2 regions of the Blastococcus saxobsidens DD2 genome follow, and region 2 is predicted to be linked to the other one. Evidence: riboswitches for the same ligand, from Rfam matches in the RefSeq annotation. Region 2 holds a riboswitch; the other holds the start of a gene.
What was found. A riboswitch is a leader RNA that binds a small molecule or an ion and turns the genes downstream of it on or off. The one in region 2 is predicted to bind cobalamin.
Positions count from the first base shown of each region.

Region 1: another riboswitch for cobalamin. It lies ahead of BLASA_RS04430 (ABC transporter substrate-binding protein); the one in region 2 lies ahead of BLASA_RS05730 (putative cobaltochelatase).

Region 1 is NC_016943.1:931,772-939,483, forward strand. Features, by position in the region: gene BLASA_RS04420 (ABC transporter ATP-binding protein) at 1-222, opposite strand, end outside; gene BLASA_RS04425 (FecCD family ABC transporter permease) at 219-1,301, opposite strand; gene BLASA_RS04430 (ABC transporter substrate-binding protein) at 1,316-2,293, opposite strand; cobalamin riboswitch at 2,371-2,512, opposite strand; gene glgA (glycogen synthase) at 2,512-3,702, opposite strand; gene glgC (glucose-1-phosphate adenylyltransferase) at 3,776-4,996, shown strand; gene BLASA_RS04445 (O-methyltransferase) at 5,072-5,731, opposite strand; gene sigE (RNA polymerase sigma factor SigE) at 5,932-6,522, shown strand; gene BLASA_RS04455 (anti-sigma factor family protein) at 6,519-7,085, shown strand; gene BLASA_RS04460 (S1C family serine protease) at 7,082-7,712, shown strand, end outside.
Region 2 is NC_016943.1:1,196,877-1,204,588, forward strand. Features, by position in the region: gene cobO (cob(I)yrinic acid a,c-diamide adenosyltransferase) at 1-510, opposite strand, end outside; gene BLASA_RS05730 (putative cobaltochelatase) at 590-2,644, opposite strand; cobalamin riboswitch at 2,697-2,831, opposite strand; gene BLASA_RS05735 (bifunctional cobalt-precorrin-7 (C(5))-methyltransferase/cobalt-precorrin-6B (C(15))-methyltransferase) at 2,876-4,105, shown strand; gene cobM (precorrin-4 C(11)-methyltransferase) at 4,110-4,850, shown strand; gene BLASA_RS05745 (cobalt-precorrin-5B (C(1))-methyltransferase) at 4,865-5,959, opposite strand; gene BLASA_RS05750 (cobalt-precorrin-6A reductase) at 5,980-6,735, shown strand; gene BLASA_RS05755 (ATP-binding protein) at 6,841-7,712, shown strand, end outside.

The DNA.
Region 1 (7,712 bases), 270 kb from region 2:
GTCGATGCGGACCTCCCCCTCATAGGGGTGCAGCCCGAGCACCGAGCGCAGCAGCGTCGACTTGCCCGACCCGTTCGGTCCGATGATGCCGAGCCAGCCGCCGGCGTCGACGGCGAACCGCACGGAGGAGAGGACCGGGCGCCGGCCGTAGCCGGCGCTCAGGCCCACCACCTCGACGCGGGCCCCGCCCGCCGGGACGGGGACGGGGGGCCGGCGGCTCATCGCCGCCTCGCCCCGGCCCAGAGCAGGCCCGCGAAGAACGGCGCCCCGACGAAGGCCGTGACGACGCCGATCGGGAGTTCGGCGGGAGCGAGGACCACCCGGGCGAGCAGGTCGGCGAGCACGAGGAACGCCCCGCCGACCAGCAGCGAGACCGGCAGCACCCGGGAGTTCGCGCCGCCGACGAGCCGCCGCACGATGTGCGGCACGACCAGGCCGACGAACCCGATCAGGCCGCTCACCGCCACGGCAGCGGCGGTCGCGAGGGAGGCGGCGAGGATGACCAGCAGCCGTAGCCGGCCGGGGTGGATGCCCAGCGAGCTGGCCTCGTCATCCCCGAGCGCCAGGACGTCCAGGGCCCGCCCGCAGAGCAGCAGCACCCCGGCCGCCGCGCCCAGGTAGGGCAGCACCAGCGTGACGTCGGACCACTGCGCGCTCCCGAGCTGACCGAGCAGCCAGCCGTAGATCTCGCGCAGGTCGTCGGTGTTCTGCTGCTGCACCAGCGTCTGGGCCGCGGCGAGGAACGCGGCGACGGCGATCCCGGCCAGCAGCAGCGTCGGGCTGTGCGAACCACCGGCCACGCTGCCCAGCGCGAGGGCGCAGCCGACGCCGACGAGCGCCCCGGCGAAGGCGGCCAGGGGGACGACCCCGATCGGCCCCACCGCCTGCACCGGGGAGTACGCGATGACCAGGGTGGCTCCCAGCCCTGCACCGGCCGCCGCCCCCAGCAGGTAGGGGTCGGCCAGCGGATTGCGGAACACGCCCTGGTACGCGGCACCCGAGATGGCGAGCCCGGCGCCCACCAGCGACGCCAGGAGCACCCGGGGCAGGCGCAGCTGCAGCAGGACCGCGGCGGAGGAGCCCTCCAGGGTGCCCGGCACGGTCACCCCCAACGGGTCGAGCAGCCGGTCGAGCAGGGTGACGACGACGGCGCCCGGGGGGAGGGGCAGCGCCCCCACCCACACCCCGGCGAGCATCGCCAGGACCAGCGCGAGGCCGGCTCCGGCGAACACCCGGCCGGAGCGGCGCCGGCTGCGGGGTGCTCCCGCGGCCGTGCGCGCACCGGGCGCCGTCGTCGTCATCGGGGGTGCTTCTCTCAGCCCTGCAGCGTCTCGGCGACCGACTCCGCGAACTCGGCGATCCGCGGACCCCAGCGGGAGGCGATGTCGTCGTCGGCCTCGAGGATCCGGCCTTCCTGGACGGCGGGCACGGTGCCGAACGCCGGCCGCTGCGCCACGGTCTCCGCCGACTGCTCGCAGCACTTCGTGTCCGCGAGGACGATCAGCTCCGGCGCCTGACCGACGACGTACTCCGGGGACAGCTGCGGGTAGCCGCCGGCCGCATCGGGGGCGCCGTCGGCGATGTTCTCCAGGCCGAACATGCGGTAGATGCTGCCGATGAACGTGTCGCTGGTCGCCGAGTACAGCTCCGGGCCGAGCTCGTGGTAGACGCTCGCCCCCTCGGCGTCGGCCGGCACCGACTCCACCGCGGCGGCGATCCGGTCCTGCACGTCGGCGGCCACCTCGTCGGCCTCCTCGGCGTGGCCGGTCGCCTCGCCGAGGGTCTCCAGCTGCTCGTAGGTGTCGTCGAGACTCTCGGCGGCCGGGAGCAGCAGCGTCGGGATGGACAGCGCGTCCAGCGCGTCGACGATCCCGTTCTGGTCGTTGCTCAGGACGACCAGGTCGGGCTCGTACTCGGCGATCGCCTCGGCGTTCGGCGTGAAGGCCGACAGCTCGGTGGTCGGTGCCCCGGCCGGGTAGTTCGAGTTGTCGTCCACGGCCTCGACCTGGTCGCCGGCGCCGATGGCGAAGAGCATCTCGGTGGCGGTCGGCGACATCGAGACGATGTTCTCGGGCTGGTCCTCGAGGGTCAGCTCACCGTCGGCGCCGGTCACGGTGACCGGGAAGGCGCCGGACTCCGGCGAGGCGGACGCCGCGGCGTCGTCGGTGGGGTCGGCGGAACCACCGCACGCGGTCAGCGCCAGGAGCGGGGCCGTGAGGAGGGCCAGGAGGGCGGGGGTGGGCCGCCGGGGGGCGCGCGGCGTCGACCGCGCCGCGAGGGGAGTGCCGAACAAGGAATTGCCTCCAGTGGAGGCGGCGAGCGTCGCCCACGAGCTGACCCGACGCCCGATGCGCGACCCTTGCCGCGAGGGTCGGTTGCAGGACGCAGGGCAGGCGATCTGGCTCAGGTCCGCGAGGGACCATCACAGTTGCGGGACAGCGCCGGGTTCGCACCGGACTTCGCTGCTGCTGCGCCGCCGGCACGAGCCGGTGCGCAGAAGGTACCAGCGGTTCAACCGCGGGCGGCGAGGACCGCCTCGTACACCGCCACGGTCTGCTGGGCGATGGCGGCCCAGCCGAACTCGGCGAGCACGCGTTCCCGGCCGGCGGCCCCCATGGCGGCGGCGCGCTGGGGATCGGCCAGCAGCTCGCCGGTGCGGGCGGCCAGGCCGGCGGCGAACCCGGCTGGATCGTCCTCGTCGTAGGGCACGAGCAGCCCGGTGCGGCCGTCGTCGACGACCTCCGGGATGCCGCCCACGGCGCTGGCGACGACGGCGGTGCCGCAGGCCGCCGCCTCCAGGTTGACGATGCCGAGGGGCTCGTACACCGACGGGACGACGAACACGGTGGCCCCGCTGATCAGCGGCACCAGCTGCTCACGGGGCAGCATCGTCTCGATCCACACCACTCCGCCGCGGCGGGACTGCAGCTCGGCGACCGCGTCGGCCACCTGCTGCCGCTCGCCCGGGGTGTCGGCGGCGCCCGCGCAGAGCACCAGGCCGACGTCGGCGGGCAGCTGCTCGGCGGCGGCCAGCAGGTGCAGAACGCCCTTCTGCCGGGTGATCCGCCCGACGAAGAGCGCGTAGGGGCGGTCGGGGTCCACCCCGAGCCCGCGCACGACGTCCGGGTCGTGCACCGGCCGGTAGGCGTCGGCGTCCACCCCGTTGCCGACGACGTGCACGCGGGCCGGGACGAGGTCCGGGTAGGCATCGAGGACGTCGGCGCGCATGCCGTGGCTGACCGCGATCACGGCGTCCGCCGCGAGGTAGGCGGTGCGCTCGACCCACGAGGAGAGCCGGTAGCCCCCGCCCAGCTGGTCGGCCTTCCACGGGCGCCGCGGCTCCAGCGAGTGCGCGGTGACCACGTGCGGGATCCCGTGCACCAGCGCGGCCAGCATCCCCGCGCCGTTCGCGTACCAGGTGTGGCTGTGCACCAGGTCCACGCCGGCGAGGGCGGCGGCGATCTCGACGTCGACACCGAGCGCCTGCAGCGCGCCGTTGGCCTCGCGCAACGCGGGCGGCACCGGGTGGCCGGTGGCTCCGTATCCCGCCGTGCCCGGACTCCGCGGGCCGCCGAAGCAGTGGACGTCCAGCTGCGGCGGCGACGGCAGCGCCCGCAGCGCCGCGACGAGGTGCTCGACGTGCACCCCGGCCCCGCCGTAGACGTCCGGCGGCCACTCACGCGTGACGATCCCGATGTGCACGCCGTCACCCTAGGGGGGCGGGTGCGGCCCACGCAGGGCGCCGCCGGTCCCGCCAGCGGATACGGTGCTGTCCATGCGCGGCGGTCCACGGGTGCTCGGCATCGTCCTGGCGGGCGGTGAGGGAAAGCGGCTGTCCCCGCTGACCCAGGACCGCGCCAAGCCGGCAGTCCCCTTCGGGGGCAACTACCGGCTCATCGACTTCGTGCTCTCCAACCTGGTGAACGGCGACGTCCGGCAGATCGCCGTCCTGACCCAGTACAAGAGCCACAGCCTCGACCGGCACATCACCCAGACCTGGCGGATGTCCCAGCTGCTCGGCAACTACATCACCCCGGTACCGGCCCAGCAGCGGCTCGGCCCGCGCTGGTACACCGGCAGCGCCGACGCGATCTTCCAGAGCCTGAACCTGATCTACGACGAGCGGCCGGAGATCGTCGTCGTCTTCGGCGCCGACCACGTGTACCGCATGGACCCGGCGCAAATGATCGACCAGCACCTGCAGACCGGGGCCGGGGTCACCATCGCCGGCCTGCGGGTGCCGCGCCGGGAGGCCACCGAGTTCGGGGTCATCGACTCCGACGCGTCGGGGAAGGTGCGCGGATTCCTGGAGAAGCCCGCGGACCCGCCCGGTCTGCCGGATTCGCCGGAGGAGAGCTTCGCCTCCATGGGCAACTACGTCTTCAGCACCGACGCCCTGCTGGAGGCGCTGCGGGCCGACGCCGAGGACCCCGACTCGGTGCACGACATGGGCGGCTCGATCATGCCGATGCTGGCCGGATCCGGTGAGGCGTGGGTCTACGACTTCTCCACCAACGTGGTCCCCGGGGCGACCGAGCGCGACCACGGCTACTGGCGCGACGTCGGGACCATCGACTCCTACTACGACGCCCACATGGATCTCGTGTCGGTGTCGCCGGTCTTCAACCTCTACAACGAGCGGTGGCCGATCTACACGCTGCCGCCGCAGCGCCCGCCGGCGAAGTTCGTCCTGGGCGGCCGCGCGGAGGAGTCGATGGTCAGCGCCGGCGCGATCATCGGTGGCGGCGCGGTGCACGGCTCGGTCATCTCCCCCGGGGTCCGGGTGGAACGCGGGTCCCGCATCGAGAACAGCGTCGTGATGGACGGCGCATACATCGGTGAGGGCGCGCACGTGCGCCGGGCGATCCTGGACAAGAACGTCGTCGTCCCGGCGGGCGCCCGGATCGGCTTCGACCACGATCTGGACCGCGAGCGCTACCACGTGAGCGCCGGCGGGATCACCGTGCTCGGCAAGGGCACCCGCGCCTACCTCTGACCCCCCCCGGCATAGGAAGCTATACCTACGGTTCTTGAGCCGAATCCGTAGGCAAAGCCTCCTATGCCTGGTCGGTCAGGCGCGCTTGGTGGCGACGAGCAGCCCGCTACCGATGGGCAGGACAGCCGGCAGGAGGCTGTCGTCGTCGCGGATGGTGCGGGAGATCTCCCGCCACGCCACCGTCTGCGGGTCCCGCGCGGTGCGGTCGGCGATCCGGCCGCCCTCGAGCAGCCCGTGGCAGGTGAGCGTGCCGCCCACCCGCACCAGGGCGAGCAGCCCCGGCAGGTGCTCGGCGTACTCCCGCGGCGGGCCGGCGCAGCACACCATGTCGTAGCCGCCGGGCGAGAGTCGGGGGAGGACCTCGCCGGGGGTGCCGAAGATCAGCCGCGCCCGGCTGGCGGGCACCCGGGCCTCGGCGAGCGCGGTGCGCGCCGCCCGCAGCTGCTCGGGATCGCCGTCCAGGGCGGTGAGGACGCCGTCGGGCCGCATGCCGCGCAGCAGCCACAGGGCGGCCAGGCCGCCGCCGCTGCCGATGGACACCACCGAGCGGGCCCCGGTCGTCGCGGCCAGGACCGCGAGCACGGCCCCGACGGGGGGCTCCACCGGTTGCGAGCCGGACAGGGCATGGGTGCGGTGCCGCGCCGCCTGCATCTCGGGCGACTCCGCGGCGAAGCGGTCGGCGTAGGCGGCGCCCAGCTCGTTACCGCCTCCGGGCGGCGGCTGCTGGGCGCTCATCACCGGCCGAGGGTAGTGGCCGGGTCGCGCGGGGCCGTGATGCGCGGCCGTACCTGTGCGTCTCCTGGGAGCCGCGGTGCGCGGGAACACGGGTGTGCTGGTCGTTCGTTGATCCGGACGTGCGCCTGAAGCGAGCCGTGTCCGCCCGACCCGTCGACGCGGGGGAGGGCGCGTCGGGCCCCGTCTGCGATCCTGGTGGCGTGTCCGAGGCCACCCCCGTGCAGCCCGAGGGCACCGGCATGGCCGCGGACAGCTGGGTGGCCCCGTCCTGGGAGCAGGTCGTCCGTGACCACTCCGCCCGGGTGTACCGCCTCGCCTACCGGCTGTCGGGCAACCCGCAGGACGCCGAGGACCTGACGCAGGAGACCTTCGTCCGGGTGTTCCGCTCGCTGGCCGACTACTCGCCGGGCACGTTCGAGGGCTGGCTGCACCGGATCACCACGAACCTGTTCCTGGACATGGTGCGCCGCCGCCAGCGGATCCGGTTCGACGCCCTGCCCGAGGACACCGAGCGGCTGCCCGGCCGGGCGCCGAGCCCGGAGCAGGTCTACGCCGACACCCACCTGGATCCGCAGGTGCAGGCGGCACTGGACGCGCTGTCGCCGGAGTTCCGCGTGGCCGTGGTGCTCTGCGACATCGAGGGCCTCACCTACGAGGAGATCGCGGCCACCCTCGGCATCAAGCTGGGCACCGTACGCAGCCGCATCCACCGCGGCCGGGTGCAGTTGCGTGAGGCGCTCGCCCATCTGGCGCCGCGACGCGTGGCCGCTGCCGGGGAGGTCGGGGCGTGATCCCGGAGAGCCACCTGGCCCAGGAGGCGATCGCCGCGCTGGTCGACGGCGAGTTGACGGCCGGTCCGGCGGCACGGGCAGCCCGGCACCTCGCCGGCTGTGCCGCCTGCCGGATGGCCGTGGCGGCGCAGCGGGAGGCGAAGGCGGCCCTGCACGGATCCGCGGACGTGACGATCCCCGGTGACCTGATGTCGCGCCTGCGCGCCATCCCCTTCACCGCCGAGGTGCCCGGTTCCGGTGACGGAACGGGTGCGATGAGCGCCGCCGCGGGGGAACTGACCGTCACCGGGAGCACCGGCTCCTGGTCCCTGGACCTCAGCGAGGGTGCGCAGCACCGTGGGCCGTTCGGCGCGCGCTGGCTCCGCCGCGGCGTGGCCGGCACGCTCGCCGGTCTGGGCGCCGGGGTCGCCGCACTGGCGCTGACGCTGCCGGCCGATGCCGCCCCCGCGCCCGCGGCGGACCGCCCGCAGCCCGAGCAGCACACCGAGATCGCCCCTCCCGTCGTGCGGACGGTCACCGTCGACCTCTCGACCGGCACCGGCTCCCCGGGCGGCACCCCTTGAGCACCGACCACGAGCGCGACCCGGCCGTGCCCGGGGACGCCGGCTACTCGCGTCCCGCGGGGCGGCTCGGCGGCTTCGACGACGCGGCGGTGCAGCGACTCACCCCCCGGGCCGTGCCGGCCCCGCAGCCCACGCCGGCACAGGCCGGTGCGTTCGGCCGGCCGGAGCAGGTCGACGGCAGCTTCGCCGGTGACCGGCCCCCGCCCGCGCCCCGCCCGCTGCCGCCTCCGCCTCCAGAGGCGCTGCTGCGGGCATTCGGACCCCCCGCGCCCGGCCGGTACGGGCTCCAGGAGCCGCCGGGTGGCCGGACCGGCGCCCGGCGCACCGCCACCGGTCCGTGGTGGAAGGCCGACGCCCCGAGCGATCCCTGGCGCGACCCGGCGTCACCGGCGGGCCTCGGTGCCCCCGCGGTGTACGACGAGGAGAGCCAGCCCGGTCCGGTCGTCGTCGACGCCCAGGGGCGGCGCAAGGTACGGCTGCGCGACATCTCGGTCCGACTGACGACGCTCGCCGTGCTCGGCCTGCTGGTGGTCGGCGTGGTGGGCGGTGGCGTCGGCTGGTACCTGACCCGCACGGCCGACGAGACCCCGCTGTTCAGCCCGGGGACGACCCTGTCGCAGGTGGACC
Region 2 (7,712 bases):
GTTCCGGCCGGTGATCACCACGTGCTGGGTGCCGGGCCGACTCGACAACGTCGCGATCACATCCTCGATGTCCACCCAGCCCCACGTCATGGGGTAGGTGAACTCGTCGAGGACGTAGAAGCGGTGCGCCTCCGCGGCGAGGTCGCGCTTGATCTGCGCCCAGCCCTCCGCGGCGTCGGCGGCGTGGTCGGTCTCGGTGCCCGTCCGGCGCGACCAGCTCCAGCCGCTGCCCATCTTGTGCCAGACGACCGGTCCGCCTTCGCCGGTCTGCTCGTGCAGCCGGCCGAGCGCGGTCAGCGCGCTCTCCTCGCCGACCTTCCACTTCGCGCTCTTGACGAACTGGTAGACCGCCACCGACCAGCCCTGGTTCCAGGCGCGCATCGCCATCCCGAAGGCGGCGGTGGACTTCCCCTTCATCTCGCCGGTGTGCACCACGAGCAGCGGACGGTTCCGCCGCTGCCGCGTGGTCAGTCCATCGGCGGGAACGCTCTCGACCTGTCCCTTGGGCACTAGTCCTCCTGGCCGGCGCTCGTCGGCCGAGTACCTCGGGGCGCTGTGCTCACTGGTGAGCTCGCACGCTCGCTCACCTCTAGGCAACCTCTCGGACGCTGCGGACCGTCGCCGCGAGGTCGTCCGCCGCGAGCTCGCCCATGGCGAGCGTCGGCCCCCCGAGGAAGGCGCCCAGCGTGGCGGCCAGGCCGAGCCGGACGGGCCCGGACTCGCAGTCGACGACGACGCCCGCCACTCCCTCCGCGGCCAGCAGGCGTGCTGCGGCGTGGGCCTCGGCCAGGGGGGCACCTCCCCGGGCGCCGGTGGCGCGGCCGTCGGTGACGACGACGAGCAGCGGGCGGCGCTGCGGGTCGCGGACCCGCTCCACCCGCAGCACCTCGCGGGCGCGCTGGAGCCCGGCGGCCAGCGGCGTACGTCCACCGGTGGGCAGGTCGGTGAGCCGTGCGGCGGCGGCCTCGACCGACCAGGTGGGCGGCAGGGCCAGATCGGCCCCGGAGCCGCGGAAGGTGACCAGGCCGACCTTGTCCCGGCGCTGGTAGGCGTCGAGCAGCAGCGACAGGACGGCGCCCTTCACCGTGCCCATCCGGGCCCGGGAACCCATGGAGCCGCTGGCGTCGACGACGAAGAGCACGAGGTTGCCCTCCCGCCCCTCGAGCGTCGCCTGGCGCAGGTCCTCCCGGCGCATCTGCAGGCCCGGGCCGGTGCGACCGCGCGCCCGCTGGTGCGGGGCGGCGGCGAGCACGGTGCCGGCCAGGTGCAGCTTCGTGACGGTGCCAGCCGGGCGGGTCGAGCCGACGACCCGGCCGCGTTCCGAGCGCGCCCGCGACCGCCTGCCGGCGGCCCCCGCCCCGATCCCGGGCACCTCCAGCCGTCGCGCGCGGAACGGGTCGGACGGCGCGACCGCGGCCCGGTCGGCCGCCGGGGAGGCGTCGGCGCGGCCGCCGCCCTCACCCCGGGGTGCCGTCGTCGGCTCGCCGCTGCCCTCCTCGGGCACAGGAGGCTGTGCCTGCGTCTCGACGTCGGATTCGTAGGTATTGCCTCCTATGCCTGCATCGCCCGGGCCGCCGTCCTCGGGACCGCCGCCGTCGGGGCCGTCGTCGGGGCCGTCGTCCTCGGGGCCGTCCTCGGGGCGGCTGTCGGACAGCGCCTGGTCCAGCACGTCCTCGTCGAGACCGGGTGCGTCGAACGGGTTGCGCCGGCGGCGGTGCGGCAAGGCCAGGCGGGCGGCCACCCGCACGTCGTCCTCGGTCACCTCGTCGCGGCCGGACCAGGCGGCGTGCGCGATCGCCGCGCGGGCGGTGACCAGGTCGGCGCGCAGGCCGTCCACGTCGAAGGCGGCGCACACGGCGGTCACCTGCTGCAGCGCGGCGTCGGACAGGACGACGCGCGGCAGCCGGGCGCGGGCGTCGGCGATCCGATCGGCGAGCCCGGTCTCCTCGGCCGACCACTCGGCGGCGAAGCCGGCCGGATCGGCGTCCGAGGCGAACCGCCGGCGCACCACCTCGGCGCGCACGGCCGGGTCGCGCGGCGCGGCGACCTCGACGGTCAGCCCGAACCGGTCGAGCAGCTGCGGGCGCAGCTCGCCCTCCTCGGGGTTCATGGTCCCGACCAGCAGGAAGCGGGCGGCGTGCCGGACCGAGATCCCCTCGCGCTCGACGTACGCGGTGCCCATCGCCGCGGCGTCCAGCAGCAGGTCGACCAGGTGGTCGTGCAGCAGGTTGACCTCGTCGACGTAGAGCACGCCGCGGTGGGCGGCGGCCAGCAGGCCGGGCTCGAAGGCCTTCACGCCCTCGGTGAGCGCGCGCTCCAGGTCCAGCGAGCCGACGACCCGGTCCTCGGAGGCGCCGACGGGCAGCTCGACCAACCGGGCCGGACGGCTGGGACCGCCCGCGGTGGGCTCGTGCGGGCCGTCGGGGCACCCCGGGTCGGGCGCGGCCGGGTCGCAGGCGAAGCGGCAGCCGGGCACGACGGCGACCGGCGGCAGCACGGCGGCCAGCGCGCGGACCGTCGTCGACTTGGCCGTGCCCTTCTCACCGCGCACCAGCACGCCGCCGACGGCGGGGGAGACGGCGTTGAGCAGGAGAGCCAGCCGCATGTCGTCCATGCCGACGACGGCGCTGAAGGGGTAGATCATGCGCGAATACGGCGCACGGGGCACGCGTCCTCTCCCCGGGTGTCCACGCCCGGAGGTGGCAGGAGGCGACGGCGGGAGTTCCTGACTGACCGGAGAACCGGCTCACAGTGGCGGGACCGCGCCGGAATCTCACCGGGCTTCCTCCACTACCGTCGCGTGTGGCGGCGTCATCAGACCACGACCACCCCGGCACCGCCACGCGGGGTCGTCCCGTCCCTAGGATCGGCGCCCGTGCCAGGACCTGACGCTCCCACCGGCGGCCCGATCGTGGTCGTCGGCATCGGCGCCGACGGCTGGGACGGCCTGTCTCCTGCCGCCCGGCGCGTGATCGAGGCGGCCGACGTGCTGCGCGGCAGCGCCAGGCAACTGGGGCTCGTGCCGGACGACGTGCCCGCTCAGCGCGTGCCGTGGCCTTCGCCGATGGGCCCCGCGCTGGCCGCCCTGTCCGGCACGCACCCCGGCTCCCAGGTCGTGGTCCTGGCCAGCGGAGACCCGATGCTGTCCGGGGTCGGCGCCTCGCTGGTGCGGCTGCACGGGCCCGGCGCGGTCCGGGTGCTCCCGCACCCCTCCTCGGTGTCCCTCGCCTGCGCGCGGATGGGCTGGCCGGTCGAGGAGGTCGCCGTCGTGAGCGTCGTCGGCCGCGGGCTGGAGCTGGTGGCCCCGCACGTGACGCCCGGGCGGCGGCTGCTCGTGCTCGGCTCCGACGGGGCCACCCCGGGCGAGGTCGCCGCCCTGTGCACGCGGCTCGGCTACGGCGCCAGCCGGATCACCGCCCTCGCCCAGCTCGGCGGTCCCGCGGAACACGTGCTGACCTGCACCGCCGCGGACTGGCCGCACGGGGTCGTCGACCCACTGGCCGTGACCGCGGTCGAGGCCGTCGCCGATGCCGGCACGGTGCCGCTGCCGACCGTGCCCGGCCTGCCCGACGCCGCGTTCGAGGACGACGGTCAGCTGACCAAGCGCGAGGTTCGCGCGGTCACCCTGGCCCAGCTCGTCCCCCTGCCCGGTCAGCTGCTGTGGGACGTCGGCGCCGGCGCCGGGTCGATCGCCATCGAGTGGATGCGCACTCACCCTTCGTGCCGGGCGATCGCGGTCGAGTCGCACCCGGACCGGGCCGGCCGCATCGCGCGGAACGCCGCCCGCCTGGGGGTCCCCGGCCTGCGCGTGGTCGAGGGGCGGGCGCCCGAGACGCTGGCCGGGCTGCCCGCCCCGGACGCCGTCTTCGTGGGCGGTGGGGCGACGACCCCGTCGCTGCTCGAGACGTGCTGGGCGGCGCTGCCGGCCGGCGGGCGGCTCGTGGTCAATGCGGTCACCGTCGAGAGCGAGGCGGTGCTGGCGGGCTGGTTCGCCCGCGTCGGTGGTGAGCTGGTGCGGATCGGCGTGCAGCGCGCGCAGCCGGTCGGCTCGTTCACCGGCTGGAGGCCGGCGATGCCGGTCACAGTCTTCTCCGTGGTTCGGTAGCGCCATGACCGTGCACTTCATCGGGGCCGGCCCGGGCGCACCGGACCTGGTCACCGTCCGGGCCGCCCGCATCATCGCCACCGCGCCGGTCTGCCTCTACGCCGGCGCCCTGGTGCCGCGCGAGCTGCTGGAGACCGCTCCGGAGGGGGCGCGGCTGGTCGACACCGCCGATCTCGACCTCGACCAGATCACCGCCGAGCTGGTGGCCGCCCACGAGGCGGGGCTCGACGTCGCCCGGCTGCACTCCGGTGACCCGTCCGTCTACAGCGCGATGGCCGAGCAGATGCGCCGGCTGGACGCGCACGGCGTGCCCTACGACGTCGTGCCCGGAGTGCCGGCGTTCGCCGCGGCCGCCGCGTCGCTCAACCGCGAGCTGACGGTTCCCGGAGTCGGCCAGACGGTCATCCTCACGCGGACGTCGGCCCGCTCCACGCCGATGCCCGAGGGGGAGGACCTCGCCACCCTCGGGGCCTCGCGCGCGACGCTGGTGCTGCATCTGGCCGTGCAGCGGATCACCGAGCTCGTGCCCGAGCTGGTCCCGCACTACGGCGCCGACTGCCCGGTGGCGGTCGTCGCCCGGGCCAGCCGGGACGACGAGCTGATCCTGCGGGGCACGCTCACCGACATCGCGGCGCAGGTCGAGGCGGCCGGGGTGAAGCGGACCGCGGTGGTGGTCGTCGGTGCCGTGCTGACCGCGGGGCAGTTCCCCGACAGCCACCTCTACTCGACGACGCGATGCCGCTGACCGACGGGCAGCCGTCAGCCCGCGCGGCCGACGATCGTGCCGCCGCGGTCGATGACCACGACGTCCACCTCGACCGGGGCGCCGCGGAGGAACCCGAGCGCGGTGCCCCGCGCGCCGGCCGCGACGAGGTCGCCCAGGGAGAGGCCGGCGGCCTGGCACTGCTGCAACGCGTCCAGTGCGGTGTTCGCGGTCCGCACGCCGTCGACCAGTGCCGGCGGGCTCCCGGCCGCGCGCACCATGGCCGCCAGCGACTCCGTCGACACCTGCGAGCGGCCCGAGTGCAGGTCGAGGTGCCCGTCGGCCAGCTTGGCCAGCTTGCCGATGCCCCCGGCGACGGTCAGGCGGGGGATCGGGTGCCGGCGCAGGTACTTGAGCACCGCGCCGGCGAAGTCGCCCATGTCCAGCAGCGCGTCCTCGGGGAGCCCGTACAGCTCCGTCACCACCCGCTCGCTGGTCGAGCCGGTGCAGCCGGCCACGTGCTCGTGACCGGCCGCCCGGGCCACGTCGATGCCGCGGCGGATCGAGTCGATCCACGACGAGCACGAGTACGGGACGACGACGCCGGTCGTGCCCAGGATCGACAGCCCGCCGAGGATGCCCAGCCGCGGGTTCCAGGTCTTCCGGGCCAGCTCCTCGCCGTGCTCGACCGAGACCTCGACGACGACGTCGCCGGTGCCCCCGTGCCGGGCGGCGACCGCGGCGACGTGCTCGCGGACGAACTGCCGGGGCATGGGGTTGATGGCCGGTTCGCCGACCGGCAGCGGGAGACCGGGCTTGGTCACCGTGCCGACCCCCGCCCCGGCCCGGAACGTCACACCGGTCCCGGGTTCGCCGTGCGTGACCCGGGCCGAGACGAGGGCCCCGTGGGTGACGTCGGGATCGTCGCCGGCGTCCTTGACGACGCCGACGACGGCCGCGCCGTCGGCGAGCAGTTCCCTCGCCAGCGCGAACGACGGGTGCAAGTCGCGAGGCAGGTCGATGGTCACGGGATCGGGGAACTCGCCGGTGAGCAGCGCGGTGTACGCGGCGGTGGTGGCGGCGGTCGCGCACGCGCCGGTGGTCCAGCCGTAGCGCAGCCCGGTGCTGCCCTCCCTGCCCGCGATCGTCACGGGGTCAGGATGCACGGGCGGTGGGCGTGAGCGGCCGGGTGCTCGTGCTCGGGGGCACCGGTGAGGCGCGGCGGCTGGCCGCGGCGCTCGTCGCCGACGGGGTCGACGTGGCCAGCTCGCTGGCGGGGCGGGTGACCGCACCCGTGCTGCCGGCGGGCGAGGTGCGGGTCGGCGGCTTCGGCGGGGTGGACGGTCTCGCCGCCTGGCTCGACGCCCGAGCGGTGCGGGCGGTCGTGGACGCCACGCATCCCTTCGCCGCGACGATGACGGCGTCGGCCGCCGCGGCGACCGGAGCCGTCGGCATCCCGCTGCTGCGCCTGCACCGACCGGGGTGGGTGGCGCAGGCGGACGACGACTGGCGGTGGGTGGACGGTCTGGGCGAGGCCGCCGACGCCGTCCAGGGGTTCGGTTCGGTCTTCCTCACCACCGGGCGGCAGGGGCTCGGCGCGTTCGCCGGGCTGACGGCGCACTGCCTCGTGCGCTCCGTCGACCCGCCGTCCCCACCGCTGCCCGCGCGGACGACCATCGTCCTCGCGCGGGGGCCGTTCACGGTCGCCGACGAGCTCGAGCTGCTGCGACGGCACGCGGTGGAGGTCGTCGTCACCAAGGACAGCGGCGGCGCCATGACGGCGGCCAAGCTCACCGCAGCCCGCGAGCTCGGGCTGCCCGTCGTGCTGGTCCGGCGCCCCCCGCTGCCACCCGGGGTGCCGACGGTCGCGACCGTCGACGAGGCCCTCGCCTGGGTGCACGACGCCGTCGGTCCGCGCCGCGCCTGAGACGAGGCCGCGAGCAACGAGGCACGCCACCATTGATTCACAAATCTTGCGAGATAATCGCCGTGCCGACGGCAACTTGATCCAAGATTCGAGTATGTTGACGGCGTGGCCGGCTCCCTCTCAGACCTCTTCCAGCTGACCGACGTCACCGCGGACGAGTTCTGGAACCTGGTCGGCAAGGTCGAACACGAGCGTCTCGACTTCAAGGCCCGCGTACCGAAGGGCCTGTCGGACACTCTGGCGGCCATGGCCATGACCACCGGAGGCCTCGTGGTCATCGGCATCGACGACGATCGAAAGTTCGCTGGTGCGCAGCTGGAGCAGGCGGTCTACGACGGTGTGATGACTTCGGCTCATGACGTGGAGGTGTCCGTCACGACCCACGAGCTCCGCGTCGACGGGGTGCCGGTCGTCATGGTGGGAGTGCCTGCCGTTACCGGACGCTTGGTCACTACACCCAACGGGCGGGTGCTCCGCAGGGTCGGCTCGTCGAATCATCCGCTCCGGGGCGACGCGCTGGCGCGGTTCGTGCGGGCAGTGACTCTTCACCCTCGCGAAGACGAGCCGGTATCCGGTGTCGGAGTCGCTGACATCGATCTCGACGCCTTGAATCAACTACTGGCTGCACAAAAGCGTCCCAGGGTGACCCGGCGGGCAGCGCTGAAAAACATGGCTGAGCTCGGTCTCGCTGTTGAGCGGGCAGGCCAGCTCGTGCCGACGGTCGCCGGCGTCGTCCTGGCCTGCGTGAGTCCAGATGTTCACATCAAAGGTGCGCGTGTCCAGTTCGTCGACCGTCAGGGTGCCCCGACGCGCACCGGAGCATCACGGTCTAGGCACACGCTGAGTGCGCCCTTGTCCCGCCTGGTCGAAGAATTGGTTGCGCTGATCGAGAATGCCGGCGAGCGTCACGAGGCCGTGGTAGGCCTTCGGCGCGAGGTTATTCCTACTTTCCCTCGCGAGGTGCTTCGAGAAGCGCT